3 regions of the Rhodococcus sp. 077-4 genome follow, and region 1 is predicted to be linked to each of the others. Evidence: predicted binding sites of a transcription regulator. Region 1 holds the regulator's gene; each other region holds the start of a gene.
The links. The regulator LexA, encoded in region 1, represses DNA repair genes until DNA is damaged. The targets are predictions, from matches to a motif close to CGAACANNTGTTCG.

Region 1 (5,149 bases):
CGCAGGTAGGCCACCTCGTCGAGATCGCGAAGGGGCCCGAGAATCGCCAAACCCACCTCGTTGCTGGGGATCTCTGCGGAACCGGCGGCGCGAATGGTGTCTTCGACCTGTTGAGCCAAGAGGTTCAAAGCGTCGTTGTCGACATCTCTGCCCTGGCAGGCGCGTCGAACACCCTTGACGACCTTGTCGCGGCTGAACGGCTCGGTCACGCCGCTACGCTTCACGACGGCCAGCACTGCAGCCTCGACGGTGGTGAATCGACGACCGCACTCCGGGCAGGAGCGACGACGCCGTATTGCCTGCCCCTCGTCCATCTCACGCGAGTCGACCACGCGTGAGTCGGGATGCCTGCAGAACGGGCAATGCATGAGGAAGCCTCCGTCGTATCCAACGCTCCGACGACGAGCACGCGCATCGGGGCAGTCAGTCGAGGATACTCAGTCTTCCCGGACGCGAGGGGGCCGGTGGTCATCTGCCGGGCGCATACTCGACGACTGCTCCGTCGTGTACTTCGACCACACCGGCCGGCTGCGCGCCCGACTCGGCTGCAGTGGCCCGCAGGTTCGCGATGCCGATCAGTCCCCCTGCGACGACCAGGACCGCCAACATCGACAGCACCAGCGATCGCATGCGAACCGGCTGACCCGCGAAGTGCGCAGAAGTCCGGTCGAACTCGAGATCGGCCTGCTCACGATCGGTGACATCCGTCCACGACGGGTCCAGGACGGGCAGGCACGGGCCGGACGGCGCGGCGACGCCGTGCACCGCCGGACGCGCCCGGCGGCGGCGCTCGACGACGGTGGACCGTGAACGGACGGCGGTGGCGGTGGGGCGATCGGTGATGATGGTCATCGGAACCTCGTCTTCACTCGTTGGATCGATTGTTCGATCAGGCGTTCGATGGACGCTTGTTCGAAGTTCTATCACGAGCCTCCGACAAAGTCTGTAGAAAACGCGACACGAGTCGAACAGATGTTTGATTCAACAGCTGATACACGCTAGATTCGTGTCAGAAACCACACGCCACACGAGTCGACACCATCAACTCCAGTCCGCGCAGACCGACCACGCAGACCGGATCCAGAACTTCAGCAGGAGGCCGACAGCATGAAGGACGAGACCTCGACGAGGTCGACCACGCGAACCACGGGTCCCAAGACGACCGGCGCCAAGGCCACCGCTACCAAGGCCGCCGCAGGAAAGCCGGCCGCAGAGCCGACATCCAAGGCCATGGAGGTCGGAACCGATATCAGTGCGGGTCTGACCGAGCGGCAGCGCAAGGTGCTCGAGGTCATTCGCGCCTCGGTCACCGAGCGCGGCTACCCGCCGAGCATTCGTGAGATCGGCGATGCGGTCGGTCTGACGTCGACCTCGTCGGTTGCTCATCAACTTCGCACCCTCGAACGCAAGGGGTTCCTGCGCCGGGACGCCAACCGCCCCCGCGCCGTCGACGTGCGTGGGCTGGACGAGGTGCAGGCCGATCAGGCTGCCGCCGCCGTAGACGGTTCCGCGGCGTCCGACGAACAGGATCGCCTGCCGACCCCGACGTTCGTGCCCGTTCTGGGACGTATCGCCGCAGGCGGTCCCATTCTTGCCGAAGAGGCCGTCGAGGACGTGTTCCCGCTCCCACGCGAATTGGTGGGGCAGGGTTCGCTCTTCCTGCTCAAGGTCGTCGGCGAGTCGATGATCGAGGCGGCCATCTGCGACGGCGACTGGGTGGTGGTTCGCCAGCAGTCCGTGGCCGACAACGGCGACATCGTGGCTGCGATGATCGACGGCGAGGCCACCGTCAAGACGTTCAAGCGGTCCAAGGGTGAAGTGTGGCTGCTGCCGCACAATCCCCTGTTCGAGCCGATTCCAGGCAACAACGCCGCAATCCTCGGCAAAGTCGTCACCGTGATGCGCAAGCTGTAGGGATCGTCACCGTAGTGACACGAGAAGGGCCGCAGCACATGTGCTGCGGCCCTTCGCGTGCATCGGATCAGCGGATCACAGATTCAATCCGCGGCCGATGATCTCCTTCATGATCTCGGTGGTCCCGCCGTAGATGGTTTGGACGCGAGAGTCCATGTAGGCCTTGGCGATCGGGTATTCCTTCATGTAGCCGTAACCGCCGTGCAGCTGCAGGCACCGGTCGATCAGCTTGACCTGATTCTCGGTGGTCCACCACTTCGCCATCGCGGCTTCCTGGACGGACAACGTCCCTGCATTGAGCAGTTCGATGAACTTGTCCACCATGATGCGGGTGGCGGTGGTCTCGGTTGCCAACTCCGCCAACACGAATCGGGTGTTCTGGAACTTGCCGATCGACTTTCCGAAAGCCTTGCGATCGCGGCAGTACTGAATCGTCATCTCCAGCGCCGACTCCATCGCGGCTGCCGCGACGACGGCGATCGACAGGCGTTCCTGGGGCAGATTCTGCATGAGGTAGATGAACCCCATGCCTTCTTCGCCGAGGAGGTTGGCGGCGGGCACGCGAACGTCGGTGAAGCTGAGTTCGGCGGTGTCCTGTGCCTTCATGCCGATCTTGTCGAGGTTGCGACCGCGTTCGAATCCGGGCATGTCGCGTTCGACGACCAGCAGGCTGAAGCCCTGTGCGCCCTTCTCCGGGTCGGTGCAGGCCACGACAATGATCAGATCTGCGTTGATTCCGTTGGTGATGAAGGTCTTCGAGCCGTTGAGCACCCAGTCGTCGCCGTCGCGGACGGCCTTGGTCTTGATGCCCTGCAGGTCGCTGCCCGTGCCGGGTTCGGTCATGGCGATTGCGGTGATCAGCTCACCGGAACAGAATCCGGGCAGCCAGCGCTGCTTCTGCTCGTCGTTCGCCAGCTCGATCAGATACGGCGCGACGACGTCGTTGTGCAGTGTGAAGCCGATGCCGCTGTACCCACCGCGGGTGGTTTCCTCGGTGACGATGGCGTTGTAGCGGAAGTCCTTGACTCCGCCGCCGCCGAACTCCTCGGGTGCTGCCGTTCCGAGGAAGCCCTGCTTACCGGCCTCGACCCAGACGCCGCGGTCGACGATGTTCTGCTCTTCCCACTTGGCGTGGTTCGGTGCTACGTGCTGGTCGAGAAATTTCCGGTACGACTCCCGGAACAGCTCGTGCTCGGGCTCGAAAAGTGTGCGTTCCACGAATGTCTCCTTGCTCGGTGCATACCGACGTCGACCAGGTGAAACTCCAAGCGGATCACGGTCGTCGGCACGACTGACGTCACGTAGGCAACACTACGTCCGCGGTGTCGAGCCGGTCGATGACCAAAACGCGCGCGATCCGTGACCCACTAGCGGCCCCGGTTGCCCGCAGTTCTCGCGAGCGCCGAGACGATCGGGTAGCCGAGGAGAATTCCGACGGAGCCCCAGGCGATACCGCCGAGTTCGACCGATCCGATCGACAACGTCAAATCCCCGATCCCGGCGACGAGCGCCGCAGCGACCACGGTGAGGTTGACCGGATCGGTGAAGTCGACCTTCGCATCGGTCCAGATGCGCACGCCGAGCAGTCCGATGAGCCCGTACAGAACGAGAGTCGCTCCCCCGATGACGCCGTCGGGAACCGTGAAGATGAGGGCACCGAACTTGGGCGAGAACGCGAGCACAATCGCGGTGATCGACGCGACCCAGTACGCGGCGGTCGAGTAGACACGCGTGGCTGCCATGACGCCGATGTTCTCCGCGTAGGTGGTGGTTCCGGAGCCACCACCGGCTCCGGCCAGTGTGGTCGCCAACCCGTCGGCGATCAGAGCGTCCCCGGCCACGTCATCCAAGTTCTTCCCGGTCATCGCGGCGACGGCCTTGACGTGCCCCACGTTCTCGGCGACGAGGACGATCACCACCGGCAGCGCCACCAGGATCACCGACAGCTCGAAGGACGGGCCACGGAACTCGGGCAGACCGATCCAGCTCGCCGCGCTCAGGGCGTCGAGACGCGGTTGCGCGATTCCCCCGGTGACTGCGGCGAACACCCAGCCCACGACGACACCGAGCAGGATTCCCAGTCGGCCCACCAGCCCTGGCCCGACGGCCGTGGCCAGCAGAATCGCGACCAGGGTGACCGCGGCGACGAGCGGCTGCGCCTCGAACGACGTGGTAGCGGCCGGTGCCAGGTTCAGCCCGATCAGCACGACGACGGCTCCGGTCACCACGGGCGGCATTGCCGCGTCGAGCACCCGTTGGCCGGCGAACTTCACGACGAGGCCGATGAGCGCCAGCACGACACCGACGCAGAGAACAGCACCGAGTTGCGCGGCGGGGCCGTCGGCTGCGGTGGCACCGAGCGGGGCGAGGAAAGCGAAGGACGAACCCAGGTAGCTGGGAATGCGCCCCCTGGTGATGAGCAGGAACAACGCTGTTCCGATACCCGAGAACAACAGCGTGGTCGATACCGGGAACCCGGTGATCGTCGGAACCAGCAGTGTGGCACCGAACATCGCGACGACGTGCTGCATTCCGATACCGATGGTGCGTGGCCACGTGAGCCGTTCGTCCGGCGAGACCACCGCCCCGGCCTCGACGGTCTTACCGTTTCCGTGCAGCGTCCAACCCAGATTTCTCATGATCGACAAAGACTAGGGGGTCATCCCAGAATCGCGCTCACTGCCTCACGAGCGGCTGCTGTGCTGTCCGTTTTCAGGGCAGCGGCGGCCGCTGCCTTGCACTGATCGAGTGTGACCGTGGCCAACTTGGAGCCCACGTGTGCGACGGCTGCCGAGGCCGCCGAGAGCGAGGTGATGCCGAGTCCGACCAGCACGCAGGCCAGCAGAGGATCGGCCGCGGCCTCGCCGCAGACCCCGACGGGCTTTCCGGCCTTGGCTCCCGCGGCCGCGGTGTGCGCCACCAATGCCAGCACGGCCGGCTGCCACGGGTCGGTGAGTCCCGCGAGTTGAGCCGACATGCGGTCGGCGGCCATCGTGTACTGCGCCAGATCGTTGGTGCCGATGGACAGGAAGTCCACGTGCTCGAGGATGTGTTCCGCAAGCAGTGCGGCGGCGGGGATCTCGATCATGACGCCGGGGGTGAGCCCACGCTCGCGCACGTCGGCGGCGAAGTCCTTCGCCTCCTGCGCGGTTGCGATCATCGGTGCCATCACCCACGGGGAGGAATCGGTTGCTTTCGCGGCGGCGGCGATGCCGTCGAGTTGCCGATAGAGAAT
Region 2 (5,149 bases), on a different contig from region 1:
GCCGCGACCTCGCGCTCGATCGTTCAACTCACGACGCGGTTCGACAACGCGCCGATGGCATTCCTGTTGTCTGCCTTCGCCGCCGTCGTGTACATCGTCGCTACGGTCGGACTGGCCCGAGCAACGGAAGCATCCCGACGCGTGGTGACGGTGTCCTGCATCATCGAACTCGTCGGCGTGATCGGCATCGGCACCCTCAGCTACATCCAGCCACAGGACTTCCCCGAGCCGACGGTGTGGTCGCACTTCGGATCCGGATACGTCTTCATTCCGGTGATCCTCCCCATCGCGGGACTGTGGTGGTTGCGAAAGACTCGACAGCAGTAGGAATCTGCACTAAGCCTCACGCAGTTGGCGCAGGTGACGACGCACCACGCTTCGCGCCAGTGCCGGCGGCAGCTTATCGGGATGCAGACAGGCTCTGAGCGCGAGTCCGTCGATCATCGCCGCCAACCTTTCGGTTTCGAGTGCCGACTCCGCTTTCGACGCCAGTTCGGCATGCGTGACGATCACCGCCGCCAGGGACCGCGTCCCCGTGAAGAGCCGGTCGGCCGAGGCTTTCAGTACGGGATCGGTACGCCCTGATGTGACGATCTCGAGCCACACGAGAACCTCGCGGGATGTGCGTTCGGTCAGCGGAAGCAGCTCACACAGCATGTCCTCGGCGATGCCCAGACGATCCTTGCTGCCGTCCAACCGATCTCGGTGCGCCGCGATGCGCGCGGTGATGCGATCGATCACCTCGTCGGAGGCGGCACCGACCAATTCGTCACGCGATGAAAAGTAATGACGAACCGATCCGATGGCCAATCCCGCCGCATCGGCTACCGCACGCAGAGTGACCTGCCCGATTCCGGATTCGACGACGACATCGAAGACGGCCTCGAAGATTCTCTGACGCCTCTCGACGGGATCTACAACTTTCGGCACTGTTCTTTTATAGCAGGTTCGTGCTACTTTCTTATTTAGCACGCTCATGCTTCTAAAGGAGGTCGTTCATGGAAACCGTTCTGACACTGCTACTCATCCGCTTCGCGATCATCGCCGCGATCGTGACCGTCGTCGCCGTCGCACTTTTCGCTATCGCCGTACATCTCAAACGCCGCGGGAAATGGAATGCGACCAAACGGCAACTCGGGCCGATGGCCGTGCGTGCGGCGGATCTGTATACGCGACGCTCCCAGCCCTCCGCCCGAGGATCGTGGACCGCACGTGCTGCCAGGTCGGCCGCAAAGCGCCTCAATCAAGACGGAGACCGTTCGTGACAACGCCGGACGCCGATGGGGACGAGCTTGTGCACCACCTGTTTGTCGACTTCGTATGGAAAGTCGGGATAGTCGCCGCGTTGCTCGTGATCGGAATCGCGGCGGCGATCGTCATCTGGAAAAGGGTGCGATAGCTACTACCACAGCCCGCCGACAAGTTCGATGCGCGAATAAGCAAGCAGTGCAATAGTTTTCGATTCAATCATGGTTGCCAGTCGAACTCATGTTCGATACACTTGGTCCCATGACCGCAGCGATCTGGCAACTGAGCGAAAGCGAACTCCTCGCCGACGCCGCCGCGGTCTCCCACCAGATCCAACTGCTCGAAGCTCGGAGAATTGCTCTCGTCGCCGAGATCGACACCCGCGTCAGCCGAGAGAAGCTCGGCTTCCCCGGACCAGCCGGCTGGCTCACCTCCACCACCCTGCTCAGCCCCAGCAAAGCCACCAAGATCGTCGCCCTCGCCCGCGGACTGAAGGACTTTCCCGACATCGCCGACGCCGTCAACACCGGCGTCATGTCCGTCGACCACGCTGCCCTGATCCTCACCTTCGCCGAAACACCCCCGAAGAACCTCCCGCAAGCAGGACAAGACATCGCACGTGCTGCCTTGGTGAAAGCAGCGATCGGGCCGGGAGCCCAGACCGGCCGGCTCCGCGCGGCGATCACCCGCCTGCACGACACCTACGGCAGCAAGAAGCCACCCGCCGAAGACACCGACCGCAACGAACTCTTCGCCTCGAAAACCCTGAACGGGCGACTGATCATGAAAGGTGGCTTCGACGCCGTCACCGGAGAAAAACTCCTCACCGCACTCTCACCACTGACCGAACACCAACCAGCGGCCGACGGCACCCCCGACGAACGATCCCCCGCCAAACGCCGCGCCGACGCCCTCGAGCACATCCTCGACCAGTACCTCGCATCGAGTGATCGACCCATCGAAGGCGGTGAACGACCGCATGTGAACCTGCACATCACCCTGCGTGACCTCACCGACCTCCGCGACAGCGCCGACAGCGCCGATATCGCGGACGACGAGAACACCCGCACTGCAGCCGAATCCGACACCAGCGCGGACGCGGTCGACATCAACACCGACAACCCGATCCACCCCGACGGGGCCGACGATGCGGATGGACTTTCCGTCTCCGACAGCTCGAGAACCCCTGCCGAATCGGATGCTTCGGAGCCGGGCGCCGACAATGACGGTGACGGTGACGGTGACGGTGACGGTGACGGCGGTGCCGCAGCCGATCGTGGCGCGTACAGGGATCTGTTCGGTGACGGCACCACCGTGGGCTGGCTTCCCTGGATGGGGCCACTGTCTCGCAACACCTCTCGGCAGTTGGCGTGCGACTGTGTCCTCACGGCCATCGTCATGGACGAGAACGGCTCCCCGATCAACCTCGCCCGCACCGCCCGCACTGTCACCGCCAAACAACGCAGAGCCCTCATCGCGAGAGATCACACCTGCGCATTCCCCGGCTGCGGCAAACCCGCATCCTGGACAGAGGCGCACCATATTTGGCACTGGGCCGACGGCGGCCCCACCGACATGAACAACCTCGTCCTACTCTGCCGATTCCACCACCGACTCCTTCACCACAGTGACTGGGAAGTGTTCATCGGCACCGACAACCACCCCTGGTTCGTACCCCCGGCAACAGTGGATCCCTATCGACAACCCCGACCATCCCACGCCCGAGCCGGCCCCCACATCGCCTGAGCGCGATCACACAATGCGCAGACGACATCAGCCCCGCACCGAAACTACGGTGCGGGGCTGGAAGAGGTTGTCGTGCAGCTACTTCAGCACGGATCCGTCAACGCAAGGCCGCCAGATTCGCTACGGACTTCTTCACGTCGGTATCGAGGGCCCGCGCCACCACCGAGCCCACCGGACCGAAGAGCACACCCCCACCGAATTTCGCGTCGAGTGTCAGCTCGGACCCACCCTCGGCCTCACGCACATGGATGGTCAGCGAAATCTTGATGCCACCCTTGCCGCGGCCGGACATCTCGATGAGCTTCGGCTCGTCGTACTCGGTGAACTTCCAATTGATGGTGTTCTTGAAGCCCTTCACCTTCACCAACGACTCGACCTCGGTGCCCTTGCCGATCTTCTTCGGCGGCGGACTGCACCAGCCGCCGTGGATGGTCATCCACTCGTCGAACCGATCCAGCGCGGAAGCCTTGTCCCACGCGCCCTGCGGATTTTCGGGCATCTGCACCGAGACACTGATCGTCGCCATGGATCGAGCCTGTCACAACTTCCCCGCAGGTTCTGACGGCGACCACTAACCTGAGACGATGGCCACGCTCGAGATCGAAGGTCGAAAGGTCTCCGTCACCAACCTCGACAAAGTGCTGTTCCCCGAAACCGGCACCACCAAGAGCAAGATCATCGAGTACTACACCACCATCGCGCCGGCAATGCTGCCCCACCTTCTCGGCCGCGCTGTGACGCGTAAGCGCTGGCCGAACGGCGTCGACCAGTCCTCGTTCTTCGAGAAGAACCTCGCCGCGTCTGCGCCCGACTGGCTCGACCGCCGATCGATGCAGCACTCCGACCGCGTCGTGACCTACCCACTGCTGTCCACCGCAGCCGATCTGGCGTGGCTCGGCCAACAAGCCGCCATCGAAGCGCATGTGCCGCAGTGGCGGTTCGACGGTACCGAGCCAGGACCCGCCACCCGCATGGTCTTCGACCTCGACCCCGGTGACGACGTGGATCTGGCTCGATGCGCCGAAGTAGCCTGCGAAATACGGGATCTGATCGGCGACATCGGCATGACGGCATATCCGGTCACCAGCGGCAGCAAGGGAATTCATCTGTATGTGCCGTTGGAGAAGCCACTGTCGACCTCCGGCGCGTCCACCGTCGCCAAACGTGTCGCCACACTCCTGGAAGAACGATCGCCGGATCGAGTGACCGCCACGATGGCAAAAGCGAAACGCACCGGGCGGGTGTTCGTGGACTGGAGTCAGAACAACGGCAAGAAGACGACGGTCGCACCGTACTCGCTGCGCGGACGCGCCCTCCCGACCGTCGCGGCGCCGCGCACCTGGGACGAGCTGGAAAACCCGGGCCTGCAACAGCTTCGGTTCGAGGAGGTCCTCGAGCGTCTCGCGGACGTCGGCGATCTACTGGCCGAGCTGGACCCCGAGATGAACTCCCACGTCGAAAATACAAGCACCACAGACAAACTCGACAAGTACCGCAGTATGCGCAGCGCCGACAAGACCCCCGAACCCATACCGACCACCACCGAACCGCAGGGCAACAACGACACCTTCGTGATTCAAGAACATCATGCTCGACGCCTGCATTACGACTTCCGACTCGAACACGACGGCGTCCTGGTCTCGTGGGCAGTCCCGAAGAACATCCCGGTCGATCCGAAGCAGAATCGGCTGGCGGTGCACACCGAGGACCACCCGCTCGAGTACGCGACGTTCTCGGGTCGGATCCCGAAGGGCGAGTACGGCGGCGGCGACGTCTCGATCTGGGACAGCGGCACCTACGAACTCGAGAAGTGGCGAGACGACGAGGTCATCGTCGTTCTGCACGGAGCCAAGGCGCGCGGCAGATTCGCCTTGATACGCACCAAGGGCAGCCAGTGGTTGATGCACCTGATGAAGGACGCACCCGACAAGCCCGAGCCCAAGAACATCTCGCCGATGCTCGCCACTGCCGGTGACATTCTCGATCTTCCGGCGGACGAGTGGTCGTTCGAGGGCAAGTGGGACGGGTTCCGCATCGTCGCCGAACTGACGCACGGCTCGATGTCTCTGCGTACCCGGAGCGGCAACGACTACACCGAGAAGTTCGGGGCGGTCCAGTCTCTGGCGGACGACCTGGCCGATCACGACGCCGTCGT
Region 3 (5,149 bases), 510 kb from region 1:
CGATCGACAGCTGCCCGGTAACGATTTCTCCGGGCTCCACGGGTGCAGGAGCTTGCCGACGAGCCGCGGTCCCGGCCGCATCGGGCGCGGGTGCCAACCCGGGAGCGGAGCACGAGTTGTGCACTGTCGCAATTGAACTCGAAGCATCGAAGGTTGAGCAGGACAGCATTCCGAATGCGCCTCTGTCTACCACGACCGCTGCGGCGAGGGTGCGGGAAACCGGACTTCTACGACGTTTCATCCCCGGACGTCAACGGCACCGTTACACAATCAGCACCTACTTGCTGCCATGGACTCCCGGGGCGGGGTACCGTGTGCCGCACCGACCCGTTTCGCTCGTGAAGGAGCTTTCTGTTGTTCTCTGTTTCCCTGCCCCGTCGCTCTTCCCTCAACTCCTCCTCCGCGCGCACGTCGAGTCGGTTCGGTAGTCGAATTGCCCGTACCGCAGCAATATTCGCCATCGGCTCGGGATTGACGGTCGCAGCCCTCGCGGGTACCGCCACCGCGTCGGCGGCCCCCGTCAACTGTGTCTCTCCGCCCTCGGCCAACGACATCCAGGTCGACGGCACCGCGAGCTGCGGAGCCACCTCGAACGGCACCGGCAGGGCGACCGCGGGTGCTGCCGACAGCGGCACCGCCGTCAGCGTCAACGACGGCCCCGGCGCAACGACCACCTACGCCAACGGATACGGCGTTGCACTCGGAGCGAGTAAGAATGCGGGCACCGCGTACGCACTCGCACTCGGCGGAGGCATCGCGCATTCCTGGGCCGACGCCGGACAGACGACTCTCGCCGTCGCCGGATGGGGATCCGGCGCTACGTCAGAGGGCCGAGGGGTCGATTGCGTCGGCCCCCTGTCTCTGGCACTGAACCTCACGAGCGGTCAGTTCTGCGTCCTCGGTAGCTGATTCCCTCATTCGGCCGAACGGAGCCGACTACCCCGACGCGAACTCGTCGAGGTAGTCGGCTCCACCGATATACACGGTCCGACCGGACTCCTCGACCGGCGCAACGGTGGCTGCCACCACGGCCGACGCGAACTCGGCAACGGTCGGGAGCGCACCCTGCGCGGTGCGCGCGGCCACGGCATCAGGATTCCGACGTTCGAGCAGGGTGACCACGATGGTGCCCTCGATCATGTCGCCGGACACCACGACCAATTCGATACCCCGAGAATTCAATTCGGGAATCATCTCACGGAGGGCGTCCTCCCCCGCTCGCTTGCTCGCGGCAATGGGCTCGTACTCGACGGGGACCGGCTTCCTACCGTGAAAATGAGCTTGATGGCTGGTGAGAAAAACGATGCGTGAGCCTGGCTTCATGCGGTCGGCGGCCGCCCGAGCCAATACCACCTGCGCGTCGCGGTTGATGCTCATCGCGTAGCCGGGATCGGCACCGAGCTCGAGTCCACCGGAGGCGTTGAGTACCAGCACGTCGAGTGTGCCGAACGCGGCAACGACGGTGCTCAGCATCGCATCGACTGCTTCGAGGTCGGTCACGTCGGCACCGACGGCGAGCGCATGGCCACCGGCCTCCCCGATCGTGCGCACCACGGCGTCGGCTCGACGCTTCTTCTCGCGGTAGTTCACCGCAACGGCCGCACCTTCCGCACCGAGCTGCACGGCGGTCTCCGCTCCGATCCCACGTGATGCGCCGGTGATCAACACCGACTTCTCTTCTGCGCGACGAATCATTCGGCATCCCCCATCTGCTTCGATTTTCGAACTGCTTCGATTTTCGAACCACTATGATCAATCGCGATGGAAATGGCAAACGCACCCCGCCGATCGATGATGGCTGTCCTCGACCTCCTGGGACAGCGATGGAACATGCGCATCCTCTGGGAATTACGGAGCGGCCCGCTGGGCTTCCTCGAACTCAGGCGACGCACCGACGACATCTCGTCCAGCGTGCTCGCCACCCGACTGCGCACCCTCATCGACGCGCGCGTGCTGATCAAGGACGCCGACGGGTCCTATCGCCTGACCGAACTCGGCGACGAGCTGGGGCCGGCTCTCGAACCACTCTGGCAATGGGCCCAACGATGGAACGAAGGCAACAAACCGGCCGACCACCGTCCCTGACCAGCTGATCCGAGCTTCTCGACTTGCTTCCCTGTTTCTGTCGGTGGGTCGAGATACTCTTTTTTCAGTTCGAACGCATGTTCGGTATCGGGGTTCACCGGGGGGTGGAGAATGAGTCCAGCACCAGCAGTGTCACTGGCGGCGTTGACCGCTGCCGCGCGAGACGAGAACCGGCATGCAGCACGCAAGATTTCTGCCTGCTACGACGTTCACCGCACCTGGATCACCCGCGATATCAAGCACAAGCACTACAGCCGCTACGGTCGCACCGAAATGGCACTCGCGTTGGGGTGCTCGGCGACGGTTGCCGAATCGTACGTCTCGATCGCCGTCGCCTTACACACCCGACTCCCACTGCTCCGGGCAGCATTCTCCGCCGGTGAGATCGACCTCGCCCGGATACGCACCGCCTGCCGGATCCTCGACAATCTCTCCGACGACCTCGTCACCCGCGTCAAAGCCGAGGTCGTCGACGCCGCCCGCCAGAACTCGCCCGGGCCGTTGGAGAACGCGATCTGGGACATTCTGGTTCGCGTCGCACCCGAAGAAGCAGCAGCATTGCGGGAGTTCGCGAAGAAGTTCCGGACCATCACCTACACCCCGGCCGGCGAACTCGCCCGTATCCGGGCCGAGTTGACCGCCCCCGAAGCCGCTGCCGCGTGGCAGTTGTTGGAGGAGATGGCCGACACCCTCTGCCCGAAAGACCCGCGTGGGAGGAAGGAACGGCTGTGCGATGCGTTCATGGCCCGTATGCACGGCGAATCACGGCTGGTGTGCCGATGCCAGCGCGCCACGTGCCCGAAGAGTGATGCGGGTGCAGGTGCGGGTGCGGTGTTGCCGGATCGGCGGGTGCCGCTGACGATGATTACCGTCGACATCGCCACCCTCATCGGACTACTCGCGAACCCGGCGTATCTGGCCGGCCACGGAACCATCGATCCGGAGTTGGCGCGGGAGTTGGCCCGCACCAGTCAGTGGCAGATCCTGCTCACCGAAGCAGTCACCCTCGCCGAATCCCTCGGACTCGCCGTCCAGAACCCGAACACCGGCGAGTGGGAACGGGTCACCAAAGACGAACAGCAGGAGCAGGACTCGGCAGCGGCCCCGGAGCCAGCAGCGACAGAAGAATCCGCATCGAACACCGACTCGGCAACAGACGAGACCGAAACCCGTGCAGACACCGGCACTTCTACCGATTCGACCACCGCACCAGCACCAGCGACTACGACAGTGAAGCCCGTGTCCGGCCGGGGAGCTGATCCCGGCCATGGCTCCAATTCAGCGTCGCCGCATGCAGCATCACCCCGAGGCCCGGTAGGAGCATCCGGTGCGCCAGCAGCTCCGAGCCGAGCGCCCGATCCACGCCAAACGCACTTTGCTGCAAAACAACCCGAACGATCAAGTACAGGATCGCCGACACCGTCGAGTGGACCAGCACCTGCAACAGACTCCGCGCGGGGAACACACACTGCGTCTGTTCCTCCGCCCGAACCGCGAAAGAAAACACCACCGGAGCCGAACCCGGCCGGAGCAGCACCGCAACCCGCCCCAGCTACCGACGGGACGGCAAAACCCAGCGGGGAGGAACACCAACGACGCACCCAGTCGTTGACCTCCGCCGCAGCCCTGTTCTGCACCCACACCCCACTCGGCCGGGGCACACGGCACAGCTCTGCCCTCGACCTCTCAGCCCTCGATCTTGCAGCACCGAATCACGCTGCACAGAAACTGTCGAGCAGCAGAGGCTGTACTGCCAGCGGCATCTACCTCGGCAACGCATCCCTCACTGCCGCCCTCGAAGCAGCCATCGCCGCCGACCCCACCCTCGCCCGATCAGTACCCCGCGACCCACTGACCGACCGCGCCCTGATCTACCGACCCGACGCCCTCGCCACCGCCGCAGTCCGACTGCGCGACCACCACTGCCGCTTCCCCGGCTGCCAGCGCCCCGCCGCACGCTGCCAACTCGACCACATCATCGCCTTCGACCACACCAACCCACTCGGCGGCGGCTGGACCACCATCAACAACCTCCAATGCCTCTGCGAGTTCCACCACTCGGTGAAAACTGCCGGCTACTGGACAGCCACCATGCTGCCCGGCGGCGCACTACTGTGGACCTCCACCTCGAAAACTACTCGAATCACTTTGCCCGCCAACGGAACAGCCGTACCTATCCTCGGCAACGACCTCAGACCACACATCCCCACAAAACCGAGACGATCCGGCATCATCGCCTACCCCAACCCACCCGACACCGAACAACCCGAGACAAACGACACGACAGCACCGCCGTTCTGAACCAGCGGTCCTGCGGTCCCGGTGCGGTGCGGGTTTCCCCTTAAGTTCCCGCACGCCAGGCTGAGGTACACCGAATCTCGACGTGGGTCTGCGTGGCCTGCAGAATCGTGTCCGCTCATCGACCGGCATACTCGATCGATGAGCTATTCACGTGCGACCGCTCGCCCCCGAGCATTGTCGTTGCACGGACGCATCCGAGTGCTGACGATGAGTGTGGCGGCCCTTGCTGTCGCGGTAAGTGCTCTCGCGATCTATCTTGTCGCAGAGCAGGCACTCCGCTCGCAGATCGTCGACCGCGTGGAACGCAACAGCGATGCCCTCATCGCGAGCGCCGCATCCGGCGTTCCGGCCACACTCTTCGGCTTCGGCACCGAAGACACCGAAGGGACCGCGGTGAAGGTGGCCCTCGCGACTACCGACGGCACATTGGTGACGTCGACGAATGGCACCGGGCCCTTCACCGATTCCGACGGCGTTCTGGACGACCCGGAAAGATCGGTCATCGACGGCCGCACCGACCAGTCCCTACGTGAGGTGCGGGGCTACTACATCTCCGCCAAACGCACCGACTCCGGCGAGACGATCATGGTGGCCGAATCACTCAGCGGAGCGTCCCCGCTGCTCGGCAAGCTCTCGCTCGCCCTGGTCCTCGTCGGGGCGTTTCTCGTCGCGCTGGCAGGTGTCGCCGGAGCCGCCGTTGCACGCACCGGACTCCGACCGGTCACCCGACTGCGCGCCGGCACCGAAAGGGTGGCCCGCACAG

Region 2: ACNEOT_RS00660 (DUF222 domain-containing protein) is a predicted target of LexA. The motif match lies at 1,482-1,495, and genes of this name have one in related genera.
Region 3: ACNEOT_RS11560 (DUF222 domain-containing protein) is a predicted target of LexA. The motif match lies at 2,156-2,169, and genes of this name have one in related genera.

What each region holds. Positions count from the first base shown of each region.
Region 1 is NZ_JAJPWC010000002.1:1,011,956-1,017,104, reverse strand. Features, by position in the region: gene nrdR (transcriptional regulator NrdR) at 1-368, opposite strand, end outside; gene ACNEOT_RS14050 (hypothetical protein) at 469-852, opposite strand; gene lexA (transcriptional repressor LexA) at 1,231-1,914, shown strand; gene ACNEOT_RS14040 (acyl-CoA dehydrogenase family protein) at 1,990-3,132, opposite strand; gene ACNEOT_RS14035 (uracil-xanthine permease family protein) at 3,282-4,553, opposite strand; gene ptsP (phosphoenolpyruvate--protein phosphotransferase) at 4,574-5,149, opposite strand, start outside.
Region 2 is NZ_JAJPWC010000001.1:137,446-142,594, forward strand. Features, by position in the region: gene ACNEOT_RS00640 (hypothetical protein) at 1-327, shown strand, start outside; gene ACNEOT_RS00645 (TetR/AcrR family transcriptional regulator) at 337-930, opposite strand; gene ACNEOT_RS00650 (hypothetical protein) at 999-1,265, shown strand; gene ACNEOT_RS00655 (hypothetical protein) at 1,262-1,399, shown strand; gene ACNEOT_RS00660 (DUF222 domain-containing protein) at 1,510-2,994, shown strand; gene ACNEOT_RS00665 (SRPBCC family protein) at 3,092-3,520, opposite strand; gene ACNEOT_RS00670 (ATP-dependent DNA ligase) at 3,579-5,149, shown strand, end outside.
Region 3 is NZ_JAJPWC010000002.1:499,328-504,476, reverse strand. Features, by position in the region: gene ACNEOT_RS11575 (DUF6764 family protein) at 355-909, shown strand; gene ACNEOT_RS11570 (SDR family oxidoreductase) at 937-1,695, opposite strand; gene ACNEOT_RS11565 (winged helix-turn-helix transcriptional regulator) at 1,762-2,085, shown strand; gene ACNEOT_RS11560 (DUF222 domain-containing protein) at 2,197-4,386, shown strand; gene ACNEOT_RS11555 (HAMP domain-containing protein) at 4,525-5,149, shown strand, end outside.